DNA from 3 places in the Nocardia sp. JMUB6875 genome. Region 3 is predicted to be linked to each of the others. Evidence: riboswitches for the same ligand, from Rfam matches in the RefSeq annotation. Region 3 holds a riboswitch; each other region holds the start of a gene.
What was found. Region 3 has a riboswitch for S-adenosylmethionine ahead of ACAM49_RS06850 (bifunctional o-acetylhomoserine/o-acetylserine sulfhydrylase). Riboswitches for the same ligand answer to the same signal wherever they lie in the genome.
Positions count from the first base shown of each region.

Region 1 (4,342 bases), on a different contig from region 3:
TCCGGATCGAACTCGGTGGCCAATCCCGGCAGGATCAGCATGGCGCTGTCAGCGGGCTTCAAATCGTCGATCACGAGATCGGGCAGGACCCGCATGCCGCCCATGGAAGTGACCGGATCGGCAGTGATGCCAACCGTCTTCACCTGCCAGGTGCCGGGCTCCCGATGCCAGAGTTCACGGTTGATGTGTGCGGTCGCATGACCCACCTCCCAATCGGAGAAGGTGTCGTACACGGCCATATGAACGGTTTTCAACATGACAGTATGCTGTCAAAAATGACAGCATACTGTCAATGACCGTTAGCCTAGCTAAGCGCGTGATCCAGGTCGTTGAGCAGATCCTCGACGTCTTCCAGACCGATCGAGATACGCACCACGCCGTCCGTAATACCCACGGCCGCACGGCCTTCCGGGCCCATCGCGCGGTGCGTGGTGGTGGCCGGGTGGGTGATCAGCGTCTTGGCATCACCGAGGTTGTTGGAGATGTCGATGATGCGCAGGCGGTTGAGCACCTCGAAAGCGCGCTTCTTGGCCTCGTTCTCGGTGGCCTTCAACTCGAAGGTGATCACCGTGCCGCCGCCGGACATCTGGCGCTTGGCCAGCTCGTACTGCGGGTGCGAGGACAGGAAGGGGTACTTGACCCAGGCCACCGCCGGATGCGACTCCAGGAACTGGGCGATCTTCAGGGCGGAGTCGACCGACTGGCGCAGGCGCAGCGGCATGGTCTCCAGGCCCTTGAGCAGCGTCCAGGCATTGAAGGGGCTCAGGGCCGGACCGGTGTGGCGCATGAGGTTTTTCACCGGGCCGTCGATGTAGTCGTGCGGTCCCAGGATCGCGCCGCCGAGCACACGGCCCTGGCCGTCGATGTGCTTGGTGCCCGAGTAGACGGTGATGTCCGCGCCCAGATCGAAGCCGCGCTGCAGCAGCGGGGTGGCGAAGACGTTGTCCAGCACCACCTTCGCGCCCGCCGCGTGCGCGAGATCGGAGACCGCGCGCACATCGGTGAGGGTCTGCATGGGGTTCGAGGGGGTCTCGAAGAAGACGGCCTGGGTGGGCACGGACAGCGCCTGCTCCCACTGGTCCAGGTCCTCGCCGTCGACGAAGACGGTCTCCACGCCCCAGCGCGGCAGGATCTCGTTGGCCACCACGAAGCAGGAGCCGAACAGGCTGCGCGCCGCGACCAGTCGGTCACCGGCGGACAGCAGCGCGCCCAGCGCGGTGAACACCGCCGACATGCCCGACGCGGTCGCGAAACAGGCTTCCGCACCGTCGATCAGGCGCAGCCGCTCCTCGAACATGGCCACCGTCGGGTTGCCGTAGCGGGAGTAGACGAAGTGCTCGATATCGCCGGTGAACGAGGCCTCGGCGGCCTCGGCGCTCTCGTAGACGAAACCCGAATTGAGGAACAGCGCCTCGGAGGTCTCGTCGAAACCGGAACGGCGGGTGCCGCCGCGCACGGCCTGCGTGGCCGGGCCGACGCCCTCGGGCAGCGGCTTGTCGAAAGAGCCACCGGTGATCATGACTGCCTCCACGGAAGTCCGTCGGCGCGCCAGCCGGTGCTGCCGCGATGACCTTGGGCGTCCAGCGCACCCTCGAAGCCGTCCACCACATTGAAGGACGGGGTGATGCCGACGGTGGTGGCGGCGGTGGCCGCCCCGATCGAGCGCTGGCCGGAGCGGCAGATGAACAGCACCGGCGCGTCCGAATCCTGCGGGCGATCGGCGAGCGCCTGCTTCAACTGGTCCACGAAGCGGGGATTGGGCGTGCCGGTGGCGTCGACCCATTCGATCAACGCGGTCGGCCGGCCGATGCCGCTGGTGTCGGGCACCCCGACGAATCGCCATTCCGCGTCGGTGCGGACATCCACCAGCACCGCATCCGGATTGTCGCGCAACAACTCCCACGCCTGCTTCGGCGTGATGTCACCCGCGTAGTTCACCTGTACCTCCTGTGAATCCGCACTTGCCGCACCGCGTGCTCGATGCGTGGCCAGGTCGTCACCCGGAGCACCCCACCGCGGAGGAGGGTTGCCGACCAGCCAGCCGGGGCTTGGCGCTGGTACTCATGACCTGGGATGAGAGTGCCGAAAAAACTGCCGCCGTGTCAAACCCCGGCCGCGACTTCGGACCTTGTCACGAATTGCAGACCAACCAGCGCGAATTCTCCTTGACGAAGTGCCAAGTCGAGGTGGACTGCGCGCCGTCGACGCTGTAGGTGACCGGCGCGGTGGCCTTGTCGCCGTCGACGACCGGGTCGCCCAGCTTGTCGAAGTTGATGCTCGAGCCGGTCGAGCCCGCGATCTTCAGCGGCGAGTTGTTCTCGTCGAATCCCTTGCAGGCCACGGCCGGAACGTATTTGCCGGTCTCGCTACGGGACTTGATGAACTCACCCGCCGCGACCGCGAGCCGATCGCGATCTGTGACATTGTTCTCAACCGGGGAGACCAGCGTGGCGATCACGATGCCCAGGATCACCACCGCGATGACACCGGCGGCGACCAGGAACGGCCACATGCTCCGGGTTTCGTTCTGATCGATCGGGATCGGGGTCTGCTGCTCCACTGTCTCCTCGGCGTCGCTCATGGGTAGATCATGCCTGGCATTCCGGCAGTTTCACCGCCCGCGCGCAGGGGGTGCCGTGCGCCATCGATAGAATCAGCAGAATTTCCGCCCTCCCGGCGGGAATAGCAGGACAACGCAGCAACGCTGCAGCGTCGGGGGCCAATGGAGGTCGCCGAGGCCAGGGCGTCAACTTAGCCTAAGCTAAGAACGACGGCTAAGTTCAGACGGCAAGTTAGTTTCGACCCAAAGGGTGCGCGGAAGAATGACCGAACAGAGTGCAGCGACCCGCCCGCTACGCATTGCGATCGTGGGCGCAGGACCGGCCGGTATTTACGCCGCCGACGCCTTGATGAAGTCCGACACCCCGGCCGGTTTCACCGGGGTGAGCATCGACCTGTACGAGCGCATGCCCGCGCCCTTCGGCCTCATCCGCTACGGCGTCGCGCCGGACCACCCGCGCATCAAGGGCATCATCACCGCGCTGCACAAGGTCCTCGACAAGGATCAGGTCCGCCTGCTCGGCAATATCGACTACGGCGTCGACATCACCCTCGAGGACCTGCGCCAGTTCTACGACGCGGTCATCTTCTCCACCGGCGCCAATGCCGACCGCGCCCTGGAGGTTCCGGGCATCGACCTGGACGGCTCCTACGGCGCCGCGGACTTCGTGTCCTGGTACGACGGACACCCCGACGTGCCGCGCACCTGGCCCCTGGACGCCGAGAAGGTCGCCGTGCTCGGCGTCGGCAACGTCGCCCTCGACGTGGCACGCGTGCTGGCCAAGACCGGTGACGAACTGCTGCCGACCGAGATCCCGCCGAACGTCTACGACGGCCTCAAGGCCAACAAGGCCCTGGAAGTGCACGTGTTCGGCCGCCGCGGTCCCGCCCAGGCCAAGTTCACGCCCCTGGAGCTGCGCGAGCTCGACCACTCGCCGACCATCGAGGTCATCGTCGATCCCGAGGACATCGACTACGACGAGGGCTCCGAGGCCGCGCGCCGGCACTCCAAGCAGGTCGACATGATCTGCAACACCTTGGAGCAGTGGGCCATTCGCGATGTCGGCGACCGCCCGCACAAGCTGTTCCTGCACTTCTTCGAGAACCCCGCCGAGATCCTCGGCGAGAACGGCAAGGTCGTGGGCCTGCGCACCGAGCGCACCCAGCTCGACGGCACCGGAAACTGCAAGGGCACCGGCGAATTCAAGGACTGGGACATCCAGGCCGTGTACCGCGCGGTCGGCTACCTGTCGCAGAACATCCCGTCGCTGCCCTTCGACGACCAGGCCGGGACCGTGCCCAACGAGGCCGGTCGCGTGCTGGTCAACGAGGACGCCGACGGCAAGGACCGCTACGAGCCCGCCACCTACGTCACCGGCTGGATCAAGCGCGGCCCGGTCGGCCTCATCGGCCACACCAAGGGCGACGCCAACGAGACCATCGCCTGCCTGCTCGACGACGCCGCGGACTTCGTCCCGGCCGCCAAGCCGGAGCCGGAGGCCGTGACCGAGTTCCTCGAGGGCAAGGGCATCCCGTTCACCACGTGGGCCGGTTGGTACCGCCTCGACGCGCACGAGCGCGCGCTGGGCGAGCCGCAGGGCCGCGAGCGGGTGAAGGTCGTCGAGCGCGAGGACATGCTGGCCGCCTCCGAGCCGGACAAGGTGCTCTAACTTCGACAAGGTGCGCTGACCAGCGCGAATCCGCCTGGCGGACAAGGTTGTCCGCACATGTCACCGTTCTGAGGCATGCTGATCACGTGTTCGATGCCCATCTCCACATCTTC
Region 1 is NZ_BAAFGR010000040.1:7,783-12,124, reverse strand. Features, by position in the region: gene ACAM49_RS12830 (type 1 glutamine amidotransferase family protein) at 1-257, opposite strand, end outside; gene ACAM49_RS12825 (O-succinylhomoserine sulfhydrylase) at 305-1,519, opposite strand; gene ACAM49_RS12820 (rhodanese-like domain-containing protein) at 1,516-1,938, opposite strand; SAM riboswitch class IV at 1,953-2,069, opposite strand; gene ACAM49_RS12815 (hypothetical protein) at 2,132-2,581, opposite strand; gene ACAM49_RS12810 (FAD-dependent oxidoreductase) at 2,823-4,229, shown strand; gene ACAM49_RS12805 (amidohydrolase) at 4,316-4,342, shown strand, end outside.
Region 1: linked by a shared signal. The riboswitch ahead of ACAM49_RS12820 (rhodanese-like domain-containing protein) and the one ahead of ACAM49_RS06850 (bifunctional o-acetylhomoserine/o-acetylserine sulfhydrylase) in region 3 are both predicted to bind S-adenosylmethionine.

Region 2 (4,342 bases), on a different contig from region 3:
TGGTCGTGCACTTCCTGGGCGAGCATCAGAAGCATCTGGCGCAGCGCTTCAGCCGGTCCGCCGAGGAGCGCTTCAGCGACCGGTCGCTGTGGACCGAACTGAGCACCGGCGAGCCCGTGCTGCACGGCACCCCCATCTGGGTCCGGGCCACGGTCCACCAGCTGATCCCGATCGGCGATCACACCCTCGTCATCGGCCTGGTCACCCAGGTGCACGACAACACCGAGAACTCCCCGGCGGTCGGCCCGCTGGTCTATTACAACGGCGCGTACCACCGCGCGGAGATCGCCGACTGAATTACTAGGCGACCGCCGAGCCTGCGGTGCCGATGCCCAGCGCCGCCAGAATCGCCGCGCTCGCCTGTTCCAGCCCGGACCGGATCTTCGGCCGCTTCAGCAGGGCCACCGCCCGCGCGGCCGCCACCGCCAGCAGGATCATTTCGATTGCGGCGATGGTGGATTCGATCGCCCCGAGGGTGAGCGTGTTCGCGAACGTGACGTGGTTCAGGAACTGCGGCAGCACCGCGAGATAGAACAGTCCGACCTTCGGATTGAAGACGCAGGACAGCAATCCCGCGGCGAACGCCGAGCGAACCGTGGCGGGCTTGCCCTGCCCCGGCTCGACTTCCGCCTCGGCATCCTCCATCCGTGCCCGCCGATGATCGATCAGCGCCCGAATCCCCAAGTACAACAGGTAGATTCCGCCGATCACCTTCAGCGTGCGATAAGCGGTCGCCGACTGCTCCAGCAGCGCCGCCACTCCCGCCGCCACCACGGTCGCCCACACGATCCCGCCGAACGCCGAACCGATCGCCGCCGCGATCCCGGGTCGCGATCCGCCCATCGAAAACCGCAGTACCAGAAAGGTATCCGGGCCGGGCGTGAGCGCCAGTAGCACACACAACCCGATGAAACTCATCAGCAGCGGAAAACTCATGCCATCCATGGCAGCTCACGAATCCTGCCGGCGCAAGAGGTGCCGCCGTCGGCCCTGCCCCCGACGAACAGGGCCGACGCACTTCACCCGAATGGCGAAAGCCGCCGACCCGCCTGATGAACGGGACCGACGGCCGCCTGGGCTAGGGGTTTTCAGTTCCGCGCGCTGAACTCCGCGCCCAGTTCACGGAACAGATCGGTGTTCATCGTGAACGCCAGTCGCGCCTCGTCGAGCACGCGATCGACCTCCGAACCGTCAAGGGGAAGCTGGTCCAGGGCCTCGCGGTACTCGCGCTTGAACGCGGCCGGATTGGAGATGTCGTCGAAGACGTAGAACCGCACGCCGTCGCCCTTCTTGGGCAGGTTCCACAGCTTCTCGGCGGTGCCGCGAATGACCTGGCCGCCCGAGAGATCGCCCAGGTAGCGGGTGTAGTGGTGCACGACGTAACCGGCGGGCCACTCGCTCGCGCACTCCTCGATGCGCGCGGCGTAGGCGGCGGTGGCGGGCAGCGGGATCAGCTCGTCGCGCCAGTCCGCACCGCCGAGATAGGTCAGATCGGCCTCCAGCGCGGCCAGCCGCGCCAGTTCGGGTTTGACGAACGGACCCGCGACCGGATCGGAAGCCAGTGCGGCGGAATGCTTTTCGAGCGCCTCGTAGACGAACCAGAGCTGGCCGGTGTAGCGATTGAAGGCGTCGACGCCGAGCTGCCCGGTGAGCATGTCGCGCATGAAGGTGGAGTGCTCCGCCTCGTTGTGCTGCTGCTCGGTCGCGGTGCGAATGAGCGTCGAGAACGGGGTGCTGGTGTCCAACATGGTCGCGCTCCTCGTGATCAACTCCGGGGCACCCCACTTTGGCTACCCTAACTTTCCCTCCAACCGTACGCCTCAGCAACGATCTCGCGATTCGAACTTTGCGGCCCACCCGATCCAACTTTCGGATGATTTTTCCGGGACACCCGTGCCGTTCATCACAGCCCGGGCCGGGGTTGACAACACCCGAGCCGATCTGCCAACCTCTCAAATCAGGTCATGAGTACCAGCGTCAAGCCCCGGCTAGCTGGTCGGCAACCCTCCTCCGCGGTGGGGTGCTCCGGGTGACGACCGGGCCGTCGCCCGACCGGGTGCGGCAAGCGCGGACTCTCGATCGACCTCTCTCACCGATCGCGTGTCCATGAACCCGATGGGATTTCGTGATGACCGCATTCGCCGAACAGACCTGTGCCCCCCTCGCCACCGTTTCCGGCTGTGACCTGCGGGTGCCGCTGGTTCAGGGCGGGACGATCGGCTACGCCAACTTCGACTACGCCGCCAGCGCACCCGCGTTGAAGCAGGTCACCGACCGGGTCGCCGAGCTGCTGCCGTTCTACGCCAGCGTGCACCGCGGCGCGGGCTACGCCTCCCGGGTCTCCACCGACTGCTACGAGTCCGCCCGCGGTTCGGTCTCCCGGTTCCTGAACGCGGCCGACGACCAGGTCGTGGTGTTCACTCGCAACACCACCGACTCGCTGAACCTGCTGGCCTCGTGTGTTCCCGGTGACACCGTGGTGCTGGATGTCGAGCACCACGCCAACTTCCTGCCCTGGACCCGTAACGGCCGCCGGGTCGTGCCGGTCGCCGACACCATCGAGGAGACCATCCAGCGCCTGGTCGCCGAGCTGTGCTCGAAACCCGCTGCGCTGCTCGCGGTTACGGGCGCCTCCAATGTGACCGGTGAACTGTTGCCGCTGGAGCGGCTGGCCTGGATCGCGCACCAGTGCGGCACCCGCATCCTGGTGGACGCCGCCCAGCTGGCCCCGCACCGCCGCATCGATCTCCAGACCACCGGCATCGACTACCTGGCCTTCTCCGGCCACAAGGCCTACGCCCCGTTCGGCGCGGGCGTCCTGGTCGGCCGCCGCGACTGGCTGGACGCGGCCGAGCCGTACCTGGCCGGCGGCGGCGCGGTCCGCTCGGTCACCACCGACGGCGTCGACTGGGCCCCGGCCCCGCAGCGGCACGAGGCCGGTTCGCCGAACGTGCTCGGCGTCGCGGCCCTGGCCGCCGCCTGCGACGCCCTCGCCGAGCTGGACGAGACCACCGTCATCGAGCACGAGCAGTACCTGACCCACCGGCTGCGCTACGGCCTGAAAACCGTTCCGGGCGTGAACTTCCTGCGCGTCTTCCGCGACAGCACCGACGCCGTCGGCATTGTCGCCTTCACCATCGACGGGTTCGAGCCCGGTCAGGTCGCCGCCTACCTCTCCGCCGAGCACGGCATCGGCGTGCGCGACGGCCGTTTCTGCGCGCACCCGCTGCTTGCCCGCCTCGGTGTCGACGCCGCCCTGCGCGCCAGCATCGGCCTGGGCACCACGGCCGCCGACGTGGACCGGCTGATCGACGCCGTCTCCACCCTGGTCGAGAACGGCCCGAGCTGGAATTACGCCCGCACCGAGGGACATTGGAACCCGGTGCCGGAGACCCGCCCGTTCGGCAGTTCGGCCGAGGGCGCGGCGCCCTGCGGATTCTGAGCTACGCCACCAGGTATCGGGCCGCGAGTTCTTCGATCAGCGGATCGTCATCGGCCACGGCGTCCAGCAGGTCCAGGTCGTCCTGGACCGAGACCTGCCGGGTGTCGTCCTGATCCGGATCCGGCGGCCCGTCCTCGGCGAGCTGACGGACCAGCTTCTCGCGCACGCGTTCCTTCAGTGAGCTCATACGCAGAGCATGCCCCGCCTAAACCGGCGCTATCCAACTTCCCCACGGCGTGTTCCGCACAACGGTGAAGACAATGAGGAAGGCGAGCGCGATCCACATCGCCGACTTGGGCAGGACCTGCGGTAGTCGCGGCGGCGTCGGATTGCCGCGCCAGCCGCGCCGCAGCCAGGTTCCCCACCAGGCGATGAAGCCCAGTATCAGCGGCAGCAGCAGCACATTGCTGTGAATGGCGTCGAGGATGTGGCCTTCGGTGAGGTTGTGCAGTCCGCGCAGCCCGCCGCAGCCCGGGCACCACCATCCGGTCAATTCATAGAACGGGCAGTACCCGTACGCACCCGATTGATGGGGATCCCGGAAGTGCAGCAGCGCCAACCCACCCGCCACCGCGCCGCCCGCCAGCAGCGGTAGCCCGACGCCGAGCCACCGCGGGCGAGTGGGCGATTCGAGGGCCGCTGCCGTGGTATCCACGACCATCAACGGTAGCGGCACCACCGCCCACCTGCCAGGTCGCACCGAACTTCGCACTCCCGCAGCGGCGGTGGTTCACCGCACCGAGCGTTCGACCACGGGCGCCGTCAGCACCCCGGCGAGCATGTCGACGATCTCCCCCCAAGCCGCCACGTCGCCCGCGGTGACGCGCCCCGCCTCCACCGCGCGCTCATGGTCGGCCAGCAGCGCGAACAGCACCGTGGGCAGTGCCCGTAATCGCCGCA
Region 2 is NZ_BAAFGR010000010.1:9,031-13,372, reverse strand. Features, by position in the region: gene ACAM49_RS04275 (flavin reductase family protein) at 1-296, shown strand, start outside; gene ACAM49_RS04270 (LysE family translocator) at 301-936, opposite strand; gene ACAM49_RS04265 (heme oxygenase (biliverdin-producing)) at 1,089-1,748, opposite strand; SAM riboswitch class IV at 1,961-2,074, shown strand; gene ACAM49_RS04260 (aminotransferase class V-fold PLP-dependent enzyme) at 2,129-3,442, shown strand; gene ACAM49_RS04255 (hypothetical protein) at 3,444-3,629, opposite strand; gene ACAM49_RS04250 (DUF2752 domain-containing protein) at 3,648-4,097, opposite strand; gene ACAM49_RS04245 (TetR family transcriptional regulator) at 4,173-4,342, opposite strand, start outside.
Region 2: linked by a shared signal. The riboswitch ahead of ACAM49_RS04260 (aminotransferase class V-fold PLP-dependent enzyme) and the one ahead of ACAM49_RS06850 (bifunctional o-acetylhomoserine/o-acetylserine sulfhydrylase) in region 3 are both predicted to bind S-adenosylmethionine.

Region 3 (4,342 bases):
GCGCGCCAGATCCATCGTTTCGTGCGCGAGCTTGCCGACCGCGTCGAACTCGGTCAGGAAGCCGTCGTGGCCGTCCTTGGAGTGGATGACCTCGAGTCCCTTGGAACCCGGCAGCAGATCGGCCAGCTCCTGCTGGGTGCGCAGCGGGTAGAGCCGGTCCGAGTCGACCCCGCCGATCACGCACGGCACCGGCGTCGCCGCCAGCGCCGCCGCGACGCCGCCGCGGCCGCGACCCAGGTCGTAGCGGTTCATGGCCTCGGTGAGCAGCACATAGGTGCCCGGGTCGAAGCGCTGGATCAGCTTGTCGGCCTGGTACTCCAGGTAGCTCTGGACCGCGTAGCGCCCACCGGCCCACGGATCCTCGTCGCCCTGGGCGTGGTTCTCGAAGCGGTGATCGAGCTCGGCCTCGGTGCGGTAGGTCAGGTGCGCGATGCGCCGGGCGATGCCCATGCCGGCCATGGGCGCGCGCCCGGTGCCGTGGTAGTCGCCGCCCTGCCAGTCCGGATCGGAGGTGATGGCGGCCTGCTGGGTGGTCTGGGTGCCGATCTGGTCGGCGGTGGCGCGCGCGCCGACCGCCAGCACCAGGGCCGCGCCGACCCGCTCGGGGCTGCCGACCATCCACTCCAGCACCCGCATGCCGCCCATGGAGCCGCCGATGGCGGCGGCCAGGCGGTCGATGCCGAGCAGATCGAACAGCTTGCGCTCGGCGGTCACCTGATCGCGGATGGAGATCGCGGGAAACCGTGAGCCCCAAGGCTTTCCGTCCGCCGCCAGCGAGGCCGGGCCGGTGCTGCCCTTACAGCCGCCCAGCACATTGGTGGCGATGACGCACCACTCGCGGGTGTCGATCGGCGCGCCCGGGCCGACGATGCCGTCCCACCAGCCGGGCTGGTTGTGGTGCACGTCGGCGGGGCCGACCACATGCGAGTCGCCGGTCAGCGCGTGCTCCACGAGCACCACGTTGTCGGCGTTCGCGGAGAGTTCGCCCCACCGCTGCACGGCCAGCGTCACGTCGGGAATGACGGCCCCGGACTCGAGCTCCACATCCCCGATGGCAATGGTCCCGAGCGTCCCGTCGGGCGGCGGGAGCAACAACTCGGCCGCGTGACGGGACGTCCTCGATTCGATGTTCACGGTCAACTTGCCGCCGCCGTCAGGCCCGCGCGCAGATCCGCCAGGATGTCGCCGATGCCCTCGATGCCCACCGCCAAACGCACCAGACCAGGCGTGACACCGGAAGCCAGTTGCTCGGCGGGTGTCAGCTGCGAGTGCGTGGTGGAAGCCGGGTGGATGACGAGCGAGCGCACATCCCCGATGTTAGCGACATGGCTGTGCAGCACCAGCGCCTCCACGAACTTCTTGCCCGCGTCCACGCCGCCGGCCAGCTCGAAGGAGACGATGGCGCCGACGCCCTTGGGTGCCAGCTGTTTGCCGCGCTCGAACCAAGGCGAGCCGGGGAGCCCCGCGTAGTACACCTTCTCGACGCCCGGCTGGCCCGAGAGGAACTCCGCGACGGCCTGCGCGTTGGCCACGTGCCGCTCGATCCGCAGGCTCAGCGTCTCGATGCCCTGCGCGATGAGGAACGCGTTGAACGGCGACACCGCAGCGCCCAGATCGCGCAGCAGCTGCACGCGCGCCTTCAGGGCGAAGGCGGGTGCGCCGAGGTCGGCGAAGACCGCGCCGTGGTAGCTGGGATCGGGGGTGGTGAAGCCCGGGAACCGGGACTCGCCCGCCTCGTTCTTCACCGTCCAGTCGAAGGCGCCGCCGTCCACGATCACGCCCGCGACCGCGGAACCGTGCCCGCCCAGGTACTTGGTGGCCGAGTGCACGACGATGTCCGCGCCCAGCTTCAGCGGCTGGATCAGGTACGGCGTGGCGACGGTGTTGTCCACGATCAACGGCACGCCCGCGGCGTGCGCGACCTCGGCGATGCCGGGAATGTCGAGCACCGAGCTGCTCGGATTGGCAACGGTCTCACCGTAGAACGCCTTGGTGTTCGGTCGCACGGCCGCGCGCCACTGCTCGAGATCGTCGGGGTCGGAGACGAAGCTGACCTCGATGCCCAGCTTGGGCAGCGAGTAGTGCAGCAGGTTGTAGGTGCCGCCGTAGAGGTGCGGGCTGGCCACGATGTGGTCGCCCGCCTCGGCCAGATTCAGGATCGCGTAGGTCTCCGCCGCCTGCCCGGAGGCCAGCAACAGCGCCGCGACGCCGCCCTCGAGGGCGGCGATGCGCTGCTCGACCGCGTCCTGGGTGGGGTTCATGATGCGGGTGTAGATATTGCCCGGCTCGGCGAGACCGAACAGCGCGGCGGCGTGATCGGTGTCGCGGAAGGCGTAGGACGTGGTCTGGTAGATGGGCAGGGCGCGCGCTCCGGTGGCCGAATCGGGCGCCTGACCGGCGTGAATCTGCTTGGTCTCGAAGGACCAGTTGGCCGGGTCGAGGGTGTCGTCAGCCGCAACGGCCGCGGACGCGGTCGAGTCACTCATGGGTTCTGCTCCAAAAACAAGGTCGCCGAATGGCGGAAGTTTGACGTTATCGAGAAGCGAATGGGCTTCGACAACAACACATTTCGGTAGACCTCCTGGTTGCGCTTGCGTTCGTCCTTCGAACGCCCGGTCTGCACCCGGAGCACCCCACCGCAGCTGGAGGGTTGCCGATCAGCAAGCCGGGGCCTTAACGCTGATGCTCTTGACCTGTTGCGAGATTCTAACGGGCCGACGCGGTCGCTTCGGAAGTGGGGCTCGCCACACCGGATACGCAGCAGACGCGGCGGAATTCGTGGAAGGCGGCCAGCACATTGTCGGCCAGCGCACGCGCGGTATCGGCGTTGGTGCAGTCCGGGAACTCGGATTCCTCGTCGAACTCGCACTCCATGCCCACCCGCATGATGCTGTGCCAGGTGGCGGCGATCAGGCGCACCGTCAGGTGGTCCTCGGGCACCTGCAGGCGTTCGGCCAGCACGTCGGTCATGGCGCGGGTCTTGGTGTCGGCCGATTCCATGCTCAGCGCGCGCACCGCGACGCTCTCGCGTGAGATGCGCTGCATTTGCTGGAACCAGCGGAAGGGCACCGGCGCATCGGATTCGATGATCTGGTCCACGACCGAGAGGAAGGCGTCGAGCAGCGCCTGCAATTCATCGCCGGTGATGGGCTGGGCGCGCAATGCCTCGGCGAGGACCCGGCCCATGCCCTCGATGGGGGCGATGACGATCGCCTCTTTGCTGTCGAAGTACCGGTTCACCGTGCGCGGCGAGACGTCGGCGGCGTCGGCGATCTGTTCCACCGTGGTCGCGTCGAAGCCCTGCTCGTCGCACAGTCGCAGCGCCACGTCGATGATTCGGTCCCTGGTCTGCTGCTTCTTGCGTTCGCGCAGGCCGGGGCGGTGTTCACGGACGCCGGGGCGGTGACGCGAGATCACACCGATGTGACTTGACAACTCCGACATGCCTCCATCTTAAGCCGTTAACGGTCCGTCCTGTCCCATTATGACAACTGTCGCAGTGCGACAAATTTCCCTTGACGCCAATTGTCGGTGGGGGCCACTATGGTTGAGCTGTCTTCGAACTCCAAGAGGAGAAGCTCATGACCGTAGCGCCGGACGCTCTCGGTACAGACGAAAAAGCAAGTCCCGCAAAAGATTCCGCGACTCCAGCAAAAGACTCCAGGCGCTGGTTCGCACTCGCCGTGATCGCGATGGCGCAGCTCATGGTGGTCCTGGACGCCACGATCGTCACCATTGCCATGCCGTTCGCGCAGCAGGATCTGCACATCAGCGACGGTGACAAGCAGTGGATCTTCACCGCTTACACCCTGATTTTCGGTGGCCTGCTGCTGCTCGGCGGCCGCCTGGCGGACTACCTGGGCCGCCGCCGCATCCTGATGGTCGGCCTGATCGGCTTCGCCGCCGCCTCCGCGCTGGCCGGTCTCGCCCAGAACCAGGCCGAACTGTTCGCGGGCCGCGCGCTGCAGGGCGCGTTCGGTGCGCTGCTGGCCCCGGCCGCCCTGTCGCTGGTGTCGGTGACCTTCACCGAGGCCAAGGAACGCGCCCGGGCCTTCGGCGTGTTCGCGGGTGTTTCCGCGGCCGGCGCCGCGCTCGGCCTGATCGCGGGCGGCGCGCTCGTCGAGTACGCGGACTGGCGCTGGTCGCTGCTGGTGAACACCCCGGTCGCGCTGCTGGCGCTGGTCGGCGCGTTCGCCTTCGTGGTCAAGGATGTGCCCGCACCCCGCACCGGCGGCTACGACCTGCCGGGCGCGATCACGGTCACCCTGGGCCTGATCTCCATCGTGTACGGCTTCAGCCGGGCGGCCGAGGACGGTTGGACCGCCACCACCACGCTGGCCCT
Region 3 is NZ_BAAFGR010000017.1:16,191-20,532, forward strand. Features, by position in the region: gene ACAM49_RS06845 (homoserine O-acetyltransferase) at 1-1,095, opposite strand, end outside; gene ACAM49_RS06850 (bifunctional o-acetylhomoserine/o-acetylserine sulfhydrylase) at 1,137-2,486, opposite strand; SAM riboswitch class IV at 2,583-2,694, opposite strand; gene ACAM49_RS06855 (TetR/AcrR family transcriptional regulator) at 2,707-3,444, opposite strand; gene ACAM49_RS06860 (MFS transporter) at 3,693-4,342, shown strand, end outside.